DNA from 2 places in the Paenibacillus sp. 01T443 genome. Region 2 is predicted to be linked to the other one. Evidence: a T-box and tRNA genes for the amino acid it is inferred to sense, from the RefSeq annotation. Region 2 holds a T-box; the other holds one or more tRNA genes.

Region 1 (10,946 bases), on a different contig from region 2:
CGGCTCTGACGGTAATATTCGAATGCAAAATAAGGCTCAATGCCAGTCGAGGTTCCGACCATGGTCCCCGTGCTTCCGGTAGGCGCCTGCGTAATAACGGTCACATTGCGCATTCCCTTATCGGCAACAGCCTCTCCGATCTCCGGGAATTGTTCAATCATATGCTTCATAAAACCGCTTTTTACATATTTGTCTGCATCAAAGGCTTGGAATGATCCTTTCTCTGCGGCAATTTCTGTGGATGCCAAATACGATTCTCTAGCCATAAAAGCGTACAGCTTATCCAAAAAGTCCAAGGATTCCGCACTGCCATAACGAATGCGCAGCTTAATCATAAGCTCTGCCAGCCCCATCGTACCGAGACCAATGCGTCGCTCCAGCTTTTGGTTGCGTTCATTTTCTTCAAAATGATAAGGGGTCTTGTCGATAACATTATCCAGAAACCGTACCGACCACCTTGTCACTTTGCCTAGCTCCTCCCAAGCGACGTCATGCCTCTCCTCATCGTAAAACTTAGATAGGTTCACCGCCGATAAGTTGCATACTCCCCACCCCGGCAAGCCTTGTTCCCCGCATGGATTTGTACTAATAATCGGATTAAAATACCAGCTGTTCGACATTTGATTATAATATTCCATGAAAACAACGCCAGGCTCGGCAGATTTCCAAGCCGATTCGATTATGGCTTGCCAAATCTCGCGGGCGCGCACCGTTTTGTAAGAAATAATTTTTCGGCCAAGACGTTTCCATTCCTCTAGATCGCCATTCCACAGCTCGTCATATCCTGCTTCCTTCGTATCCGGGAAAACAAGCTCCCAATCCAGATCTTCCTTCACCGCCTGCATGAAAGCGTTGCTTACGCAAACCGATAAATTAGCATTCGTGACTTGGCCCATCGTTTGCTTGACCGTGATGAATTCCAATATATCCGGATGCCAATCATTCAACATAAGCATCAAGGCGCCTCTGCGGCTGCCGCCCTGTTCGATTAACCCCGTTGTATAGCTAAATAATCCTCCCCATGAAACCGCGCCGCTAGATGAACCATTAACCCCGGCCACAATTGCTCGGCGCGGTCGCAGCGAAGATAGATTCATCCCTACCCCACCGCCGCGTGCCATGATTTCAGTCATTTCCGATAGGGTAGTCATAATCCCTCCGCGGCTGTCCTTCGGTGATGGGATGACGTAACAATTAAATAAAGTCAGCTCCTCGCTTGCGCCTGCGCCCGCAGCAATTCGTCCGCCGGGAACGAGCTTCCAATCATCCAAAATATATCTAAATCGCTCCTGCCATTCCTTCTTCTTCTCCGGTTCACTCTCAACCGAGGCCATGGCGCCGGCTAGTCGATCCCACATTTCCTCTGGCGTCTTCTCGATCGTCAGCGTTAGCTTCTCGATGCTAGACTTCACTTGCTCTCCGCTTCTAAGCCTTACCGTCACCACGCTGCCTTCGCGCACGATCACTTCTCCGACTTCCTTCACCGGGAACTTCGGATCGTCTTTCGTCAGGACGAGCACGATATCCCCTACCTTTGTATTGCTTGTATCGGCATTTTTCCAAGCGTAGCGGTCCAAAAATATTTTTTCGCTTAGCCCCTCAAGTCGTTTTACGTTAGACGTCTCCATCGTAGATGATTCCTCCTTCGAACTACCGCGCTGCAAGCATATGTATAGCTATGATATGCATATAGCACAATATATTGTGTGATAAAACGATTATACTATACTACATATTGATTTTCATGCTTGTATATGGCTGAAAATAACAATCCCAGCCGCTTACATGCCCTTTCTCATTCTTTTTCTTGTCCATACTCTTTTTTAAGCATCATCTTATTATTATTGGATGAAAGGGTAATACTGATTACAACTTATCCCTTTTACTGCGGAAGGAGCTGGACCAGATGACATTCCATACAACGCCGCAGGCTGCCTCGGCCGAAGCGGGACACACTATCGCAACCCGTAAGCTTCATCCACTTGTCGATCTGCAATGTGACCGCTCATGGTTTGATGAGCTGCAAAACCGTTTGACGCGGGGCGGTCCATGGGATGATTGGACGTTATATCAGCTCGCGATGGAGGCTGAGCAGGCGAAACGAATCGAAAGCTTCGAGCAGCTGCTGTGCCTGCGATCGCTGCCATCCTTCGAGCCGATGCCGCATCAAATCAGCACGGCGCGCAAGGTTGTTCACGAAATGGGCGGACGCGCGATTCTTGCTGATGAGGTTGGTCTCGGCAAAACGATAGAAGCGGGGCTCGTTCTCAAAGAATATATCGTACGCGGATTAGCAAAACGCGTGTTAATTCTCGTACCAGCCTCACTTGTCCTGCAATGGGTGCGAGAGCTTAATCAAAAGTTTGGTATTTCTGCCGTAGCCCAGAAAAAAGCGCATACCTGGGGCTATGATGTTGTGGTTGCATCCATCGATACCGCAAAGAGGGAACCGCACCGCGAGCTTGTTCTCGGAACGGACTACGACCTCATCATTATTGACGAGGCACATAAACTGAAAAACAAGAAAACGACGAACTATCAGTTTGCTAATCTTTTACGCAAAAAATATTGCCTGCTGCTGACTGCCACGCCGATTCAAAACGATATGGATGAGCTGTTCAATCTCATCACGCTGCTCAAGCCGGGTCAGCTTGGCGGTTTAAGCGACTTTGCCGCTAATTTTGTCGTCGATAAACGTGTGCCAAAAAATGAAGATCAGCTGCAGGAAGCGCTCTCCGGCGTGATGATCCGCAACCGCCGAGGTGACGGCGGCATTCATTTCACGAAACGTTTTGTCAAAAACATCCCGCTCACCTTATCCGAGGATGAGAAGGCTCTCTATGATGCGGTAACCGGATTTGTAAAGGAGAGATACGAAGAAAGCGGCGGCGATTTGTCCAGCATGCTCTCTCTCGTTACGCTGCAGCGCGAGGTGTGCAGCAGCCGGGACGCCGTTTTTTTAACACTCGTTAATCTATTCAAGAAAACAGCCGAGGACTCCCCTATGCGTCCAAAAATTTGGGAGCTTGTGGAGAAAATCCGCAGTATTAAAGCAAATACGAAAGCAGAAAAAGCGATGGAGCTTGTCAAAGAAATGAATGACAAGGTTATTATCTTTACCGAGTACCGGGCTACCCAAGAATATTTACTGCAGTTTTTCCGCGCGCAGAACATGATCGCCGTTCCTTACCGAGGCGGCATGAACCGGGGTAAAAAGGATTGGATGATGGATTTGTTCCGCGGCCGCGCACAAATCCTGATCGCTACGGAAGCTGGCGGCGAAGGCATCAATCTTCAATTTTGCCACCATATGATTAACTTTGATCTACCATGGAATCCCATGAGAGTTGAGCAGCGTATTGGCCGCGTGCATCGCCTAGGCCAAACAGAAGACGTGAAAATATACAATCTGTGCACCATCGGCACCATCGAAGAGCATATCGTAAATTTATTGCATGAAAAGATCAATCTGTTCGAGCTAGTGATTGGTGAGCTTGACCATATTCTAGAGCGCTTCGAGAAGGGCGATGGCTCATTGGAGCAGCGCCTTGCCAAAATGCTGCTTGAATCCGGCAATGAGACCGATTTGAAACAGAAAATCAATCATTTGGGCTCCTCGCTCAGCCGAATCCGGGAAGAGGTACTGATTGGCGAAAACCCGCTGCCCGGCCCCGATCTGCTTGTTAATTTGGATACGCTTGGACAAACCGTGGAGGTGCAGCCTTGAACGAGAAGCAGGTGCACAAATTTGTAAATCGATATTTAGAGGCGACAGAGTGTTCCATTTTAGAGAAATCACCCAGCCACTTTACGGTCAAGCTCTCTCCTCTCGCAGATCGCGAGCTGACAAACCGTCCGTATTATTGGAGCTTCGTGGACAGGGTCAACGCTGAACCAGAGACGATGACCTTCCTGTTCGTTACAGACAAAAACAAATATGACGCAGCCGAGGAAGCCAAAAAAGAAGAAACAGCAGCCATCCAGCTGAATGCCGCAGAAAACGCTCAAAATGAGGCTGCGAATGCCGCTCTTGGACGCTCGCTCGGCTTCATTCATGGCAATCTCGCCGCTCCTGCCCGGGTGCCGCGCGAGGACTTGTTTTTTGGCGCACGTAAGCTTGATATGCTCTTTGACGCTGCGAAAGCGAAGGGCAGCTTCGTTTATTTGTTTCAAGAGCCCGATAAGCGGAGCAGCAATCCTTTTTCATCCACGCCGTATACCGCGTGGCTCGGCGTCAATATGCGCGTTGAATTTGCATGCGACCGCAAACGCGAGGAAATCCATTGCTTCGGCGTATCGCTTGCGACTGGACAGATCGTGGAGCAGTTTTATGACCGGTTGCTCACCCATAAGCTTACACCCCGTCTGCCTGCGAATATTCATATTACCAAAAACGGTCTCTCCTTCAACAAAGCGCTTGGCATTGTGGAGCAAGCGCTTGAACGAAAGCTTCGCGCGTATGACTACAGCTGGGCAGAGAGCGCCTCTGCAAGACTTGAAGAGGAACTTGAGCGAATAAGCGGTTATTATGAACCGCTTGTTAAGAATGCGCTTGAAGAAAATAAGCCGGCGATCGAGGAGCAATTCGCGCAGCGGCAATCGGAAATAAAATGGCAGTACGAGCCTCGGGTGACTGCATCCGCCATTAACTGCGGCATCTTTCATCTTGAAGGCATCGACTGACATGGATTAGACGATATCCGCAGCGATACGTCAAAAAAAGGCGGTCGAAAGACCGCCATCACGTGACAGGTTATAACAGCCTTCTTAGGGCATGTCCGATACAATAGCAACGAGGTGATAAAATATGCGAAAAAAATTTATTAAGCTGACAGCGGCATGCGTATTAACCGCTCTTGTCCTTTATTCCGGCGGTTTACAATCGCAGCCTGCGGTAGCGCTTTCAAATCCGACAACCATCTATGAGCCTGTACAGCAGCAAGCCGAGCAATGGGTAGCGGAACTGGCGTCCCAACCTTCATTTCAAGCTTGGAAGCAAGCATCGCTTGTCGTTTCCCCGATTGGGCCAGGTACGCACAGCTGGTTAGTGCTTGTTAAGCAAAATAAACTTACGGTCGGTTACCTCATTGTCCACGCAGTAGAGTCGGGCGGTTACCAGCTCGGTGAGTATGGGACAAGCAGCAGACCTCCATTTGATGAAGGCACGCTTTCTAAATCCGTTCTGCAGCTTGAGCTGCTGCAACCCGCCTCCACAATTGAAGCTTTATATGTTAACCCCCTGCTCGCAGCCTGGAAGGTGGCATCTGAGCAGGATACCTATTATACCGATGGTGCCAGCGGCGAAAGCCTTCCTATTCAGGAAAACGACTGGCTGGCTGCCGAATCAATAATGCCGACTAATCTAGAGCATATGCAAATCGGTGCAAAAGCAACGCTTTTAAAACATGTATCATTGCCCTCATTCAATGCTTATGACAAGCTTCCGTGGTTAACAAATCTACCGATAGCACTCAGTGCATCTGCATATTCATCCTTATTCACAAAAATCAACAAAAAAGAACAGCTCCGTTATACTGCTGAGCTGTTCGAAGGTCAAATGCTGTATGTTTGGTCCGTTGTTGGTTATAACAAATGGAACAGCGGCCAGATTTATGTCGCTCTTGAAGCAGGCGAGGATGGATCAGACCGGCGTTATATTCCGGTCCCGCTGCTAATTGAACTTGGCCACTTTTACCGTTGACGCTCTGCGCGTCCCCGCCACCAAAGCATAATACTCATAGGTCCCCAACCGAACCAACGCGTCAGCCAAGGCTCTCTTCGCGCTTTGGCTGATGTTCTTGATTGCCTCCGCTCTTCCCTCGGTGTCTCTATATATGCCACAAATTTCTCCGTCATAAATTTCACGTACTCATCGCCTTTTGCCATTTGCTGCTCCCCCTTTAGCTCCGTATGAAATGATAAGATCAGTTTGCCCTGCAGCAATCGAATGTAAACATGCATGAGTTATCCATCAAAAAGACAATCTAACCGTATGTCAAAGTGATCTGGAGGAATGACTCGCATGTTTCGTAAAATGGCAATGAGCTTACTCGCGATATGGCTTGCTGCGCTCAGCAGCTCGATCAGCGCTTTTGCGTGGCCGCTAATTCCGGTAGGCACTAAGCAGGATTGGGCACTGCCGTCTACCGCCATCATAATTGATGCAGGTCATGGAGGCATTGACGGTGGAGCCTCCGCAGCTGATATTTTGGAGAAAGACATTAATTTAGCAGTAGCTCGAAAGCTTTATTTTATTTTACGAAGCCAAAATATACCCGCAGTACTTAATCGCACAGGTGATCACGCGTTGAGCGATGATAATCGTTGGCATGTCACTCGCTCGAGACATCGCAAGGATTTGTCTCAGCGGCGGCAGCTTACCGAAGAAATTGACAACGAGCTGCTCATAAGCTTGCATGTGAATTGGTCGAAAAAGAGTTCGGAGAAAGGACCACTTGTGCTGCATCAGAACAGCGGAGAAAGCTCGTTGCTTGCATTTTGCATACAGGATGCGCTTAACCGACAGCAAAATACGGCCTTCCTCCCGCGGGAAGGAAAGCCGTTTTATTTGCTCAAACGCGTCCATAATCCAGCTGTCATCGTCGAAATGGGCTTTATTAGCAGCGAACATGATCGCAGCATGCTGACTGACCCCAAGCGACAATTAGAGGTCGCTGAAGCGATTGCGTCAGGAATTAGGCAGTATAAGTGGATCGTTCACTGAGCCACCGCTAATTAGCGCTGTAAGCTTAACAAATTGTACGTTTGGCTGCATAACGGGTATGGACTGCTGGAGAACCGATGCCGTGAATTTCCCTGGCGGTCCCACATGACCTATCGTTATGCAGCTAACATGCGACTCTAGATGCTTGCGAAGTACGCTAATTTGTTTTGAAATATGCTGGACCGTATACACATCATCGAGAAACACATCATTGGAAACAATCGGAACACCGAGTTCCGCTGCGATTTTTGGCACTACGGTTTTATAGGTTGTCCGGCTATCTAGAAAAAAGAGACCCCGTTCCTTACACACGCCAAGTACAATGCGCATCATCCTCTCGTCCGCCGTCACCTTTGAGCCCATATGATTATTCATGCCGATCGCGTACGGCACATCATCAATCGCATTCTCAACACGTCTCCGCACATCTTCATCGCTAAGATCCGTCGTTAAAGCGCCTGGTCCCAGCCACTTTCTAAGACCCTTGTTCGGTTCCATCGGCATATGAACAATTACGTCATGACCATGTTTATGCGCTTCCTCCGCGTCCTGCTTCGTTGTGGGCATAAATGGCATGATTGCAGCCGTAATTTTGATCGGAAGCTTCATCATCTCAGCCGTTCCATTCATTCCGTTTCCGAAATCATCTATGACTACCGCGACCGTACGCACTTCTTCCTCTCCAGCAGTTTGTGCGTGTGTTATTGCGCGACTCGCGGAAATCTCAAAGCTGTTCGGGCTTCCGGCAGCCATTATAACGCCAAAAAGAACAATCGCCGCAGTTGTCCTCACGGGGAACCGCTTCTTCAATTGATGTATCGCCAGCTTTGTTTTTCCAACCACACTGTCCTGCTGCATTCTCATTGCTGCACACGCCTCTCATCTTTTAATATCATTGTTTGTGAATAGGCTGGAAAATATGCTAAAACTTGCAGAGAATACAAAAAAGAGGCCTTTGCTTGGCCTCTCCATCTATTTCTTCTTATTCGTCCGTCTTACTCATGACATCTTGTGTAATTTGCTCCAGCGTAATACTCGCCAGCTTGTTCTCCATCGCCTTCTGCGCTTCATTAAAGGCCGTTTCAAGTGAAGACTGAATGTGGCGGCCTACCGTGCATGCCGGATTCGGCTTCTCGTGAATGGCGAACAGCTCATCTTGCCCGTTATTATGGACAGCGTTGTAGATATCGTAAAGCGTAATCTCATTTGCCGGCCTTGTAATGACAGCACCTGCAATGCCTGCGCTTGTCGCGACAAGACCCGCTTTATTCAGTAAGCCCATAATTCTTCGGATTACGACAGGGTTGGTATTCACGCTGCCAGCGATAATGTCTGATGTCAGTCTTGCTGCCTTACTCGTCTCGAGTAACGTCATAATATGAACCGCTACTGCAAACCTATTGCTAGTCAACGCTATCACCGCCTGTCTTTAATTAACTTATCCTAAACGATCATCATGTAAGCATTATAGTTACATGCCGCTTGCATTGTCAATCAACTGTGCTGTCTACTGCTGCTAAATCTGGTGCAAAGGTTACTTTCCCGCCCGATAGAGACGATATTCTTGCCAAGGAATGTACAAGATAGCCAAGCTCGATCAGCTTATTTCGCCCTGGCTGGAAGGCCTTCTCGATTACGATGCCGATACCTGCAACGGAAGCTCCCGCTTGTTCTACGATTCGAGCTAACCCAAGCGCCGCATCGCCATTTGCAAGAAAATCATCGATAATCAGCACGCGGTCCTTTGCTTCCAAAAACTTGCGTGATACCGTAACCTCACTCTCCTCCTGCTTCGTGAAAGAGAATATTTTTTCCGTATACAGATCATCTTTAAGGGTGAGCGACTTACGCTTACGCGCGAAGATCAGAGGCACATTCATTTGCAGCGCAGCCATGACTGCCGGAGCAATACCTGACGATTCCAGCGTAATCACCTTCGTAATCTCTTTCCCTGCAAAAAGTTCGGCAAAGGTTTGGCCGATGCTGAACATCAGCTGCGGGTCTACCTGATGATTTAGGAAGGAATCTACCTTCAGTACATTATCGTTTAAAACTATCCCTTCCTCCAAAATCTTTTGCTCTAATTGTTTCACAGCGGCTTCCTCCATTTTTATAAGATAATGTTGACAATTCCATCATATTCATGATAAGATGTCTACTGTTGAAACAAGTTATGCGGTCGTGGCGGAATTGGCAGACGCGCTAGATTCAGGTTCTAGTGGTGTAACAGCCGTGGAGGTTCGAGTCCTCTCGACCGCATCCTTATTAGCATTTATGACTATTCTAGACGATATTTAATCTAGTGGTCAATATTAGAAATCAACTTATAAATTCAAACCACTTATTGTCATGATATTAAATTCATGATAGGAAGTGGTTTTTTTGATGCTTATTGCAGCTTTTTCCTCCTATACCATTCGCATTGTAATCTCCAGGATCATCACTTATTCCATCCGCTGGTACGTATTCTCCGTCAGAATTATAATCTTCAATATTCGTTGACGGCGCTCTCGGATCTGACTTTAATTCTTCCTCCGAGTAAGGCAATTCTTCGTTTGAGCTGCTTGAGCCTGATGGAGTTTCGATAAACAGCGAGGAATCCTCAGATGACTTTTCTGTATCTGTTTCCTCTACGATTGGTGAATTTGTTGGCGCTTCATTCGCGCTATTGGTAACGCCAGAGTTGCAGCCAGATAATAAGACTGTGATTGCAATAATTCCAAAAATAACATGCAGCTTCTTCATTCTTTATCCCCTATCCTATAATTACCACAATTATATCTTCTGTGGGTATATAGGTCTAGGAAAAAACTCCCATTGCATTCACTCATCTCAATCTATCATTACAATGTTGTTATATAATAAACACTGATTATCAGGTAATTCAATATTTTTGTGAAAATGACCAAAAAACCACTTCTTATATGCTAATTTGAATTTTATTTCAGTGAAATACATGTGCATTTGATCCGCCTCAACGTGATTCAAACCATAACATAGCGAAAGTGTTTGTAACGCGTCATATGAGCATGTATGTGTCAGTACATAGTCTACTTTCCAGTCATTTTTATCAAGGCACTGCAATCCTACTTCATACTCTTCTACGGACGGCATTTCCCTGGTCCACCAAGATTTATCGAGTTTACGATAATCCTTATCATGTGAAGCAGCTCCGCCGAAAGTAAAAAATTTCTTACCGTCCATTTCAAATACCTGTCCTCGCATCAAATGAAAAATGCTGGGTGTGATTTTATGGACGTTACCACCGTTCCATGATTCAATCGGAAATGACTCCAATAAATTGAAATTCTCATGATTCCCATCTATAAATAATGTCGTCCAAGGTTTACCACTTAACCACTTGAGCCAATATTTATCTTCATTATCATCTGCCCAAATCAACCCAAAATCACCAACTATGATTACATAATCAGTCTTTGTCAGTATTTTACCTAAAGGAAAATTTTTTGTGTTAAAACGTTGTCCCACGCTGACAGAACCGTGAATGTCTCCAGTTATATAGATAGCAATAAAGAAACCACTCCTTCAATTCTTTTTCAACTAATTCGGCTGATAGGATAGGCGTTAGCTTCGATTCTTTTTAACATATCCATAGTACCATATACTGGAATTTCAGCATAAGAATTAATGCAACTTATTGCCTCTTTTTATCGTCTGTCTCAACAGGATAAAGGAGGAGCTCATTGTGAAATATGTTTGGATAGCATGTACGCTGCTGCTAGCGTTAACGGGATGTTTAAATGCAGGCACGGAACATGAAACGGAGCAGCCCTTCAGCAATAAAAGCAATACAGAAGGCAAAGAATCTGCAGTAAAGCTGGAATTGGAGGATTTTAAAGGTGTATTGCAATCGGAAGGACTTGAATTAATGCCTTATGAGGAAAAAAACGATTGGATTTTGAACAATGTTAAACCGAATCGGTTTACCGTTGGCAGACCCAACGAAAATACTGACCCTGCAAAATTAGAGAAGGTTTCTGTCTACATATTTAATTCAGAGAAAGCAAGAATGAACGGATTGGAGGATTTCAATAAACAAAAAGAACAATATGACATGATGATACCCCATATTTATTCATCAACAAATATACTTGTTTTCTATTGGGCCGAGGCACAAATGGATAAGCCTGCAAAATACGAGGAGCAATTCCAAAACGCTATCCAGCAGCTGGACAAAATCGAAGTTGAATTCATCGTCAAC
Region 2 (10,946 bases):
CATGGGCAAAAAAATAAGAGTAGACAAGCTGCTAGCACATATGGGACATGGCACGCGGAGCGAAATAAAAAGAGCGGTTAAGCTCGGCATGGTTGAAGTAGACGGCCGGGTAATTAAGGACAGCGGACTTATTGTCGACCCGGATGCGACAGAGGTTGTTTTTGACGGCGTACCTGTTGTTTATCGGGAAGTCGTGTATTTTATGCTGAATAAGCCTCAAGGTGTCATTTCCGCTACAGAAGACGGACGCGAGCGTACGGTTATCGATTTACTTGAGCCGCAGGACCGGCTGCGTGATCCGTTTCCAGTTGGAAGGCTCGACAAAGACACGGTAGGCCTGCTGCTGCTCACGAATGATGGACAGCTGGCACATGAATTGTTATCTCCGCGAAAGCATGTTGCAAAAACATATGAGGCGCTTGTGTTAGGGGATGTAACAGAAGAAGACAAGGATTTTTTCAGTGCCGGCGTGACATTAGATGACGGTTACGTTACGATGCCTGCCGAACTGAAGATAAGCAGCCGCGAGGAGCGGGAGGACGGGACATACTCAAATATATCGCTTACGATTATGGAAGGAAAGTTCCACCAAGTAAAAAGGATGTTTGCAGCTGTCGGCAAGCAGGTCGTCTATCTGAAAAGAGTAACAATGGGCCCGCTTAAGCTGGATGAGACGCTTCTTGAAGGCTCCTACCGGGAGTTATCTGCAGAGGAAGTTGAACTGCTTCGATCGCATAGGAAATTGTCTGAGAATTCTATTTGATAAACGGAGCCTGTATAATAGCCAAATAGAGAGAGATAAAGAGATAGGAATAGGAGTGGAGCAGTTATGAGCTTGCAATATGATTTAATTGCGTTAGATGTAGACGGAACACTGTTAACGGATGATCATGTGCTCACGGAGGAGATTCGGGATTCGGTAAACGAGGCTGCGAGTCGAGGCGCTCAAATTGTTTTATGCACAGGTCGGGGACCATCGGGGGCACTTCCGGTGCTCCAGGAGCTTGGACTTAGCGGTACGGTAATTACGCATAATGGTGCAGCTACCATTAATGCTGACGACCGATCAATCGTTCATGAGTTTGCAATGATTCCGGAGCATTTGCTTGGCTTTGTCGCCTATTGTCGTGAAAATGGCATTCATTTTGATTTGAATACGGCCTTTGAGATGATGGTAGAGAGCATGACTCCTGAAGCAGAGGTAATGTATGGACATTATCAATCCAAGCCGTTAGTCCAAGATTTTAGACTAGGATTGCCGAATGGGCTTGTGAAATTTACAGTGTTCGGAAGCAAAGAAGTGATGGATACGGTGCAGGCAGAATGGGCGGGGTGGCCAAAGCAGCTTCATACCATTCGCAGCGGTGATTATTTTATTGATGTTCATCATTTGGAAGCTAATAAGGGAAGAGCGCTGCAGCAGCTTGCAGAAATCAGAGGCATAGACCGCAGCCGTATTTTGGCTATAGGCAATTATTATAACGATATAACTATGCTGCAATTTGCAGGCATGGGCATAGCGATGGGCAATTCTCCTGAAGAGGTTAAGCTGGCTGCAAATGCGGTAGCTTATTCGAACAGTGAGGACGGTGTCGCGAAGGCGCTGCGCGAATATGCGTGGCGTTAACCACAAAAAACCGTCTGAGCAAAGGCTCAGGCGGTTTTTTAAATATATAAGAATTTATAAGTTTTCACTTATAAATGTGCTTATATATCTCCGCGAAACGATAGCTTTTGCCAATGAGGACGGCGACAGCCGTTTACGCTTGTATGGTTTATTGAGAGGAATTAGAAAAGGACGGATCTAGATATAATTACCAGAAGAATGAACAATACCAAAATAACGCCTAACGACGTAAAACCTCCATGTACACCGGACATGCCAATTCCCCCTATTAGTAAATTTCCGACTCTGGGAAATTAGTTTCGAGTGAGCTTTCCCGTAGTTCGGTATACATTATCATATGTAAAATGACCTATAACGATTGGACATTTGTCTAGATTTCTCGTCATTTAGGCATTTGCTCCGTACTTGCCGGCAGTAATTCGTGATGTAAGCCGTTCCGTCAATTAACAGGGAAGGGTAGATGTCTTGTATGAAAAAAAGTGGTTCCTGCAGAATGAAAAATTCTGTCGGAACCACTTTTATTATCATTTAGCGATTGCGCCCGCCGCGCGGTTTGTTGGAAGAACTTCCGCCCCTCGTGCTGCTGCGTCCTCCAGAAGGAGCGCTGCTGCGCCCCCCGGCTGAAGAATTGCCGCGCTGACCACCGCGACCGCCAGCCTGAGCGTTGCCGCGGACTGCGCCGCGGTTATTGCTTGCTTTCTCATCTTTGCGAGCTGCTTCCCACGGGCTGTCGACTGATGAAGGAGCGCGACCTGCTGCATGCTCAGCGCCGCGAGGGCTTCCAAAGCTGCTGCTGCGGGTTGCACCGCCGCGAGCCGAGCCGCCACCGCGACTTTCGGAGCGTTCGCCGCCACGAGCTGCGGTTCCGCGACTAGAAGAACGTTCCCCGCCACGAGGCGCGCTGCTTCGTGTGCTTGAACGATCGCCGCCGCGAGCCGGTCCGTCATTTTCGAAGCGTTCTCCGCGACGAGCGGACCAACCGGAAGTTTCACCAGCCGGCTCGCTAACTTCACCGCGCACCTCAGCTGTTCTTACAGTGCGTTTACCTGAGGCAGCAGGACGGAAGGTATCGCGTTGTCCTCTGCGTCCGCCTGGTTTGGCATTGCGATCGGATTGACCGGAACGATCACGTCCGCGCCGCCCGCCTTCAGCTGGCTTGACGCTTGCGCTGCGCGCGCCGTTCTTGCCGGCAGCTCCCCGGCTCTTCTCTGGACGATCGCCGGATTGTGCCCGTACGGAAGTTTCGACGCCTTCGCTGTCAATGGCGCGACGCGTAAGCTTTGCGTTTATGCTCTGCTCAATGAGCATAAGGTGATTTTTGTCATAAGGTGTAGCGAGCGTAATCGCGGCACCTTCTTGTCCAGCGCGCCCGGTTCTGCCGATGCGATGGATATAGAGCTCGCCGTCCTGCGGAACGTCATAGTTATATACATGCGTGACGCCTTCCACATCAAGTCCGCGTGCCGCAACGTCAGTCGCGACAAGCACCTGCAAGCGGGCGTCTCTAAAGCGTTTCATGACCTGTTCTCGCTTGGCTTGCGTTAGATCGCCGTGAAGCTCATCCGATTCAATGCCAAGTTCTTGGAGCTCTTTATTTAATTTCTTAGCGCGAACCTTCGTCCGGCAAAAAATAACAGCTAAATACGGCTGATGGCGCTCCAGCAAATGTACAAGTGTTTGCTGCTTGCTTCTGTCCGTAGTCTCATAGACGATTTGCGTAATGCTGTCCAGCGTGACATTTGTGCTCCGTACGCGGATATCGACAGGCGTTTTCATATAATCCGCCGCGAGCTTTCGGATGGCATCAGGCATTGTTGCGGAGAACAGCATCGTTTGGCGCGCTTTCGGCGTTTGCGAAATAATGCTTTCCACATCGGGCAGGAAGCCCATGTGGAGCATTTGATCGGCTTCATCGAGAACAAGCATTTGCAGCTTGCCCAGGCTGACCGTTTCACGCTTCATATGATCGATAAGACGGCCAGGTGTAGCAACGACGATATGCGGCGAACGCTGCAGCTTGCGGATTTGGGCGTCTACATCTTGACCGCCATAAGCAGCAAGGACGCTTACACCGACAGCAGGCACTAGCTTTTTAAGCTCGCTCGTTATTTGAATGGCAAGCTCCCTTGTCGGAGTTAGGATGAGAGCCTGCACTTGTTCTTTCTCTATATTAATTCGTTGCAAAATAGGCAACGCAAAAGCGATCGTTTTGCCTGTGCCCGTTTGTGCTTGCGCAATGACATCCTGCCCGTTCAGCAGGAGAGGGATTGCTTGTTTTTGAACCGGAGTCGGCTCCGTAATACCATCATGGTGAAGCAGTTCGCTAAGCTTGGGAATGATACCCAAAGCGTTAAATGCGTTAGACATTAATACATTTCCTCTTTTCGTAAACATCGTTTGATGTTAAGTATAACAGTTGTCCTTATAATGTGCATCTTTACTTTGCATATGCTATGCTAAAAGGCAACATTATGAGCAGCAGAGGAATGATTAGGATGAATGGAACAGAACGCTCGGCAATTAGGCCGGGCCTGCAGGTAGACATTGTGTTAAAACAGGATCAACGCACCGGCAAGCTTACGCGAGGCGTCGTGAAAGATATTCTTACGAATGCACCTAAGCATCCGCATGGTATCAAGGTAAGGCTCGCTGATGGCCAGGTAGGCAGAGTCAAGAACATTCTAGCGTAATCGTCCATAAAGCGGTCCCCATATGACAAGCATGTAAATGTCGATCTTTAAGGAGCGTGTACGATGGCATTTGGCATTAAAAGAAAAGAAATGAATGAATGGAAGGCGGCAGTCGCGCGCGGAGAGATTGCTTTTCTTACGCATTACTGGCTTGACCCGAGGTTTCCAGACATGCGGACCGTGACAAAGGTAGGCTGCTCCGATATGGGTAAGCTCTCGCGCTGGTGTCTGGAAAACGGCCTTGACCCCCGTTATATTCATGCCCGCTCAGAGTATCCGCATTTTGATTTACTTGGTCCAAAGCAGGGTGAAGTGCTGCGGCGGTCGAATCAGTTGGAGCAGCTTGAGCGCTTCGGCCTGTCGTAGTCAAAAGCAAGGAATAATACGTAACCGGCTGCTCAAAGAGCGGCTGTTTTTTTTGCTAATAGCTCTAAAAATCCTCTCGCCCGTTAACGCGGCTTCTATTATGATTAAAGGACAGCAAACCTGCGTCTACCTATTTAAAGAGAGAGGGAAAAAGAATGACTTCTGAAAAAGAGCAGCTTCTGCAAAGCTTCGGTGAATGGATAACGTTTGTAGCCGATCTGGGGAAATATGATGAACGGTACTGGAATCAGAGCATTGCGGCAGGGAAATGGACCGTACGTGGGGTTGTCGCCCATATTTTGCGGTGGGATGACTATTTCTACCAGGAGGCGGTCGACAAGGTGGCAACGGGCGAGCCGCTCTCCGTTAAGCATTTGGACTATGACGATTTTAACGAAATAGCAAAAGCTTACGGCAAGACAACTTCTGTCATAGAATTGGTAACGCAAGCCATACATAGCCGCGAACGAATAATAAATGCGATTGCAAAGTTTTCGAAGGAGCGCTACGAAGCAGCCTATGAGGACGCGGACGGGCATCCGTTTCATACGTCGCAGTATTTAAAGGATTTTATTTGGCATGACAGGCATCATATTGTGCCGATAAAGCGGCTGTTGCATTTTCGGATCGAGGAAATGAGCTTGAATGGCTGGCCGGCTCTTCAAACGCTCGTTTATGACGGCTGGCTGCTTCGATTTGCAGAGGGGTATACCAAACGATCCAACTCGGTAAATCCGTTATTCGGCCATACCTTAGAACTGGATACGAAAATCCGCGAATGCGAAGGTCGGTATGAACGGCAAAACCTGCGTACCGTTTTTAAAATCACGCCGTTCAGCCAGCCATCCGTGCTTGACGGGGAGCTAGCCTCCCGCGGTTATGATCTAGTCGACCATACGATCGTGAAGACCATACACTTATCAGATGTTCAAACGCCTAGTTTTGCGGATGTTTGGCTCGAGAACGAGCTTACAGAAAGCTGGCTGGATGCAGTTTCGGTATTTAGCGGATTAACGGACGAGTATAGGACTGTCACCCGTAAAATGCTTTTACAATCACCGCTCGAGAAATGCTTTGCTCTCCTGCATGAGAATGGCATTCCGGTTGCAGGCGGATTCGCGGTCATTGAGGATGGCTGGATTGGTCTTTATGATATCGTCACCGATTCAAGCAAGCGAAATAAAGGCTATGGCGAGCAGCTCGTTTTGCATCTGCTGCAATGGGGGAAGCAACAAGGGGCGGAGCAAGGGTATCTGCTCGTCGTCAAAAATAATTTGCCGGCCAATGCCATGTACGATAAGATCGGCTACGCGGCACAGTATGAATATTGGTACCGCGTTTCGAATGTTTAAGGCAATTGAATGGGAAGCTTAACAACATAGAATGAACAGCAAGAGAAAGAAGGATTATTTTGTGAAAATGAATAACGTAAAATGGACATCGGCCTCGCAAGCTTCGCCGGTTGCTGTAACAAGCTCGTGGCTGCTTCTGCTCGGCATCCTGCTTATTGCTGCTAATTTGCGTGCATCCATAACAGCCGTCGGGCCCATCGTCTCGGATATTCAAGCTGCCTTTGGGTTATCCAGTGCTATAACGGGACTGTTGATGACGCTGCCGCTGCTTGCTTTCGCGCTTGTTTCTCCGCTGGCACCGCGCTTTGCGCGGCGAATAAGCATGGAAAATACTTTATTGCTTGCCATGGTAGTCCTAACGGGCGCTATCGTCATACGCTCGCTTCCATCCGTTGCTGCATTGTTTGCTGGAACTGCTCTGCTTGGCATGGCGATTGCGGCTGCAAACGTCCTGCTTCCAAGCTTGATCAAAAGGGATTTTCCGACCACCGTCGGTATGATGACTGGTTTATATTCGGTCGTTATGAATTTGGGGGCAGCACTAGCTTCAGGTTTCAGCATTCCGATCGCAGAGCAGCTCGGCTTCGGCTGGCAGGGGATGCTCGCAAGCTGGTCGTTGGTTGCTCTCATCGCTACTGCGTCATGGCTTCCGCAAACGCGCTCATTGACCCGCAGCGGCCGCATGAAAACAGCGGGCAGCGCGAAAAGGTCTAGCTTGCTTAGCTCAGGTTTAGCCTGGCAGGTCACTCTGTTTATGGGTTTGCAGTCATTCTGTTTTTATGTCAATATTTCATGGCTGCCTGAAATTTTATTTGATCGCGGCATGAGCCATATCGATGCAGGCTGGATGCTGTCACTGCTGCAATTCGTAAGCTTGCCTGCGACATTTATCATTCCTGTCATCGCAGGAAGGCAGGCTAGTCAACGAGGATTGGTCGTGTTAACGGCTGTGCTGCTCTTAATCGGGTATATAGGCTTACTGATCGGAAGCTCTGCGCTGATTCCGATTTGCATGATTCTGCTCGGTATAGCCGGCGGATCAGGGTTCAGCCTGGCTGTTATGTTTTTCGTGCTTCGGACGAGCAGTACGGAACAATCGGCGCAGCTGTCGGGAATGGCGCAATCCATTGGTTATTTGCTTGCCGCTGCCGGTCCTCTGTTATTTGGATTTATTCATGATCTCACCCATAATTGGACCATTTCATTAGTGATGCTGGTTATCGTATCAGTAATTTTCGGTATTGTTGGTTTAAGTGCCGGCGCAAATAAATATTTGAAATAAAATGAAGGCAAGTGAGGCTGCGAAGCAGCTCTTATCTAATGGAGTAAGGATCTCTTGACACCGAACCGCTCGATCTTTATAATCGAAACTAACCATTTTTATGCATATGGAGCGTTGAAGAGGAATAGTAATTTCGATGGCAAGGCAAAGAGAGCCGGCGTTTTGTGGTGGAAGCCGGACCTGCTGCGGAATGAAGCTCGCCTTGGAGCTGTGCGGATAATCATTCGATGAGATTTGTCGTTTGGGAAAAGCACCGTTTGGCCTGCGATAAGGGCGACAAGTGAGCGTTAGGCAAAGCATGCCTGCCGCTAACTAGGGTGGTACCACGGGAGAACAACCTCTCGTCCCTAGCGATAATCGCTAGGGGCGAGAGGTTTTATGTTTTTTATGCAGCTGGCGGCATACAGCACATTTACTTAGGAGGATATCAACAAATGAGTCAAGAACAGCAATTTCACGGCTATAATCCGCTTGTTGTCGAGCCGAAATGGCAGCAATTCTGGGATAAAAACAAAACGTTCCAAACGACTGAGGTCGCAGGTAAACCAAAGTTTTACGCGTTAGATATGTTCCCTTATCCTTCAGGAGCAGGCTTACATGTTGGCCATCCAGAGGGTTATACGGCAACTGATATCGTATCCCGCTATAAGAGAATGAAGGGCTACAACGTGCTTCATCCTATGGGATGGGATGCATTTGGCTTACCGGCTGAGCAGCACGCGCTGGATACGGGTCAGCACCCGCGCGACATCACGTTCAAAAATATCGACAATTTCCGCAGACAAATCAAATCACTCGGTTTCTCCTACGATTGGGACCGCGAAATTAGCACGACAGATCCGGAATACTACAAATGGACACAATGGATATTTATTCAATTGTACAATCGCGGCCTTGCATATGTTGCTGAGGTTTCCGTTAACTGGTGTGAGGCACTAGGTACGGTGCTTGCTAACGAAGAGGTTATTAACGGCCTCAGCGAGCGCGGCAACCACCCGGTTGTCCGCAAGCCGATGCGCCAGTGGATATTGAAAATTACGGAATATGCCGATCGTCTATTGGATGATTTGGAGGATCTGGACTGGTCGGAGAGCATTAAGGATATGCAGCGGAACTGGATCGGCAAGTCGAAGGGCGCAGAGGTCACGTTCGAGATCGATGGACATGATTCTTCATTGGTTGTATTCACCACTCGTCCGGATACCCTGTTCGGAGCAACTTATTGCGTATTGGCGCCAGAGCATGAGCTCGTGGCAAAAATCGTTACCGAAGGCCAAAAGGCGGCTGTTGAAGCATATCAAGAGGCTGCTGCACGCAAGAGCGACCTAGAGCGTACGGATTTGGCCAAGGATAAATCCGGCGTGTTTACTGGAGCCTATGCCATTAATCCTGTAAACGGCGTGAAAACACCGATCTGGATTGCGGATTACGTATTGGCCGGGTATGGAACGGGTGCCATTATGGCAGTTCCGGGCCACGATGCGCGAGACTGGGAGTTTGCGAAGCAGTTCGAGCTTCCGATCGTGGAAGTCGTGCAAGGCGGCGATATTTCGACGGAAGCTTATGCAGGGGACGGCGAGCATGTCAATTCCGATTTCCTTAACGGTTTGAAGAATGAGGAAGCCATTGCCAAGATGATTGAGCATTTGGATGCGTCCGGTAAAGGCAAAGGCAAAATTACGTATCGTCTTCGCGATTGGCTGTTCAGCCGTCAACGCTATTGGGGTGAGCCGATTCCGATTATTCATTTGGAGGACGGCACGATGAAGACCGTTCCTGAGGATCAGCTGCCGCTCTTGCTGCCTGATGTTGATGCGATTAAGCCTTCCGGTACTGGTGAATCCCCGCTTGCTGTCGTAACGGATTGGGTAAACACGGTTGATCCTGAGACCGGCATGAAGGCTCGCCGCGAGACGAACACGATGCCGCAATGGGCAGGAAGCTGCTGGTACTATTTACGTTTTATTGATCCGAAGAACAATGAGCAGCTTTGTTCGCCTGAGAAGCAGAAGGAATGGCTTCCGGTTGATTTGTACATCGGTGGAGCTGAGCATGCTGTGCTTCATCTGCTATACGCTCGTTTCTGGCATAAGGTACTTTATGATATCGGAGTTGTAGATACTAAAGAGCCTTTCCATAAGCTTGTAAACCAAGGCATGATTCTCGGCAACAACAACGAGAAAATGTCCAAGTCACGCGGCAATGTCATTAATCCGGATGACATCGTTAATGAGTTCGGAGCAGACACGCTGCGTATGTATGAAATGTTTATGGGGCCGCTTGAGGCGACTAAGCCATGGAACACGAATGGCGTTGAAGGGACCTACCGTTTCCTCAGCCGCGTATGGCGTTTGTTCATCAACGAGGATGGAAGCTTAAACGCAAAAATTGGAGACGGCGATACGAGCGATGCTTTCAAACGTACATGGCATCGTTCCATTAAGAAGATTACGGAGGACTATGAGGCTTTGCGCTTCAACACCGTGATCAGCCAGCTGATGATTTTTGTCAACGAGGCCTACAAAACAGATGTGCTGCCGAAAGCGGCGATGGAACAATTCGTTCAATTGCTTTCGCCAATCGCACCGCATATTGCTGAAGAGCTATGGGAGAAACTTGGACGCACGGATTCGCTCACGTACGCTTCGTTCCCGACCTTTGAAGAGGCTTGGACTGTCGATCAAGAGGTAGAGATCGTGGTGCAGGTGAACGGTAAGATCGCGGACCGCGTTTCCATCGCAGCTGATATGGATGTTGCTGAAATGGAAAGCTTGGCGAAGGAGCTTGAAAAAGTACAAGAGCTGATAGCCGGTAAAACGATCCGCAAGGTAATTGCGGTTAAAGGCAAGCTAGTGAACATTGTCGCAAATTAATGCAAATTGAAGAGGTGAACGGGATTTAGCTGAAGAACAGCTATTGACCGTTCACCTCTTCGCCTATAAAGGCGCTTGTAACCTTGGCTAAATCCTCTTTGAACTTATCGTGGGTCGTGCGGATAAGCTGGTTGAATACACCGTCAGTCTCACGGCGAAGCATGTTCAGCGCCTTGGCTGTAATTCCTCCGGGGACGGCAACACGATCTTGAACCTCCGCGGGTGTCATGCCTCCTTCGGTCAAGAGCAATCCCGTTCCGAGTAGCATGGCGCTTGCTACACGAAGGGCTTCATCACGTCCGATCCCCGTTTCCTCGACGGCGGCATCAACAAACTGCTCGAGAAGGAATGAGATGAATGCCGGCCCGCAGCTTGATAAATCCGATACGATTCTTGTATAGCTTTCATCTATTCGAAGCGGCTGGCTGATATGGGATAACAATTCCTCCAGCTGCGTTTTGTCTTGTTCATTCATCGTCTGGCCATATATACATAGCGATGCTCCGCTCCAAACATGATTAGTAATGCTTGGGATGACCTTTGCAATTTTGCAATCCAGTTCGCCTTCTAGATGGGAGATGAGCACTGGACTTGTAATGGAGACGATAATTTGATTCGGCCTTATAACGGATTTTATATCATCTACGGCTTTTTTGAATTCCAAGGGCTTAACGCACAAAAAAACAATATCACTGCCGCAGGCAGCAGCAGCATTCGTATTTTCGGCTTTCATGCCGGAATAACGGTTGGCCAAAG

Evidence for each region. The T-box of region 2 lies ahead of leuS (leucine--tRNA ligase). A T-box ahead of a tRNA ligase gene usually reads a tRNA of that ligase, here a tRNA-Leu.
Region 1: it encodes a tRNA-Leu, which carries the amino acid that the T-box ahead of leuS (leucine--tRNA ligase) is inferred to sense. The anticodon was not compared.

The regions. Positions count from the first base shown of each region.
Region 1 covers NZ_JBFTPE010000008.1:486,912-497,857, forward strand. The annotation lists gene AC1DLI_RS16115 (adenosylcobalamin-dependent ribonucleoside-diphosphate reductase) at 1-1,628, opposite strand, end outside; gene AC1DLI_RS16120 (DEAD/DEAH box helicase) at 1,907-3,727, shown strand; gene AC1DLI_RS16125 (YqhG family protein) at 3,724-4,683, shown strand; gene AC1DLI_RS16130 (hypothetical protein) at 4,808-5,701, shown strand; gene AC1DLI_RS16135 (YqzE family protein) at 5,692-5,886, opposite strand; gene AC1DLI_RS16140 (N-acetylmuramoyl-L-alanine amidase family protein) at 6,023-6,724, shown strand; gene AC1DLI_RS16145 (divergent polysaccharide deacetylase family protein) at 6,689-7,588, opposite strand; gene AC1DLI_RS16150 (Rrf2 family transcriptional regulator) at 7,707-8,135, opposite strand; gene AC1DLI_RS16155 (xanthine phosphoribosyltransferase) at 8,215-8,817, opposite strand; tRNA gene AC1DLI_RS16160 (tRNA-Leu) at 8,900-8,983, shown strand; gene AC1DLI_RS16165 (hypothetical protein) at 9,086-9,469, opposite strand; gene AC1DLI_RS16170 (metallophosphatase) at 9,557-10,213, opposite strand; gene AC1DLI_RS16175 (hypothetical protein) at 10,431-10,946, shown strand, end outside.
Region 2 covers NZ_JBFTPE010000001.1:486,391-497,336, reverse strand. The annotation lists gene AC1DLI_RS02415 (pseudouridine synthase) at 2-763, shown strand; gene AC1DLI_RS02410 (Cof-type HAD-IIB family hydrolase) at 830-1,627, shown strand; gene AC1DLI_RS02405 (YjcZ family sporulation protein) at 1,789-1,881, opposite strand; gene AC1DLI_RS02400 (DEAD/DEAH box helicase) at 2,156-3,994, opposite strand; gene AC1DLI_RS02395 (YwbE family protein) at 4,123-4,317, shown strand; gene AC1DLI_RS02390 (hypothetical protein) at 4,381-4,683, shown strand; gene AC1DLI_RS02385 (GNAT family N-acetyltransferase) at 4,839-6,035, shown strand; gene AC1DLI_RS02380 (CynX/NimT family MFS transporter) at 6,067-7,317, shown strand; T-box leader at 7,423-7,669, shown strand; gene leuS (leucine--tRNA ligase) at 7,752-10,190, shown strand; gene comER (late competence protein ComER) at 10,231-10,946, opposite strand, start outside.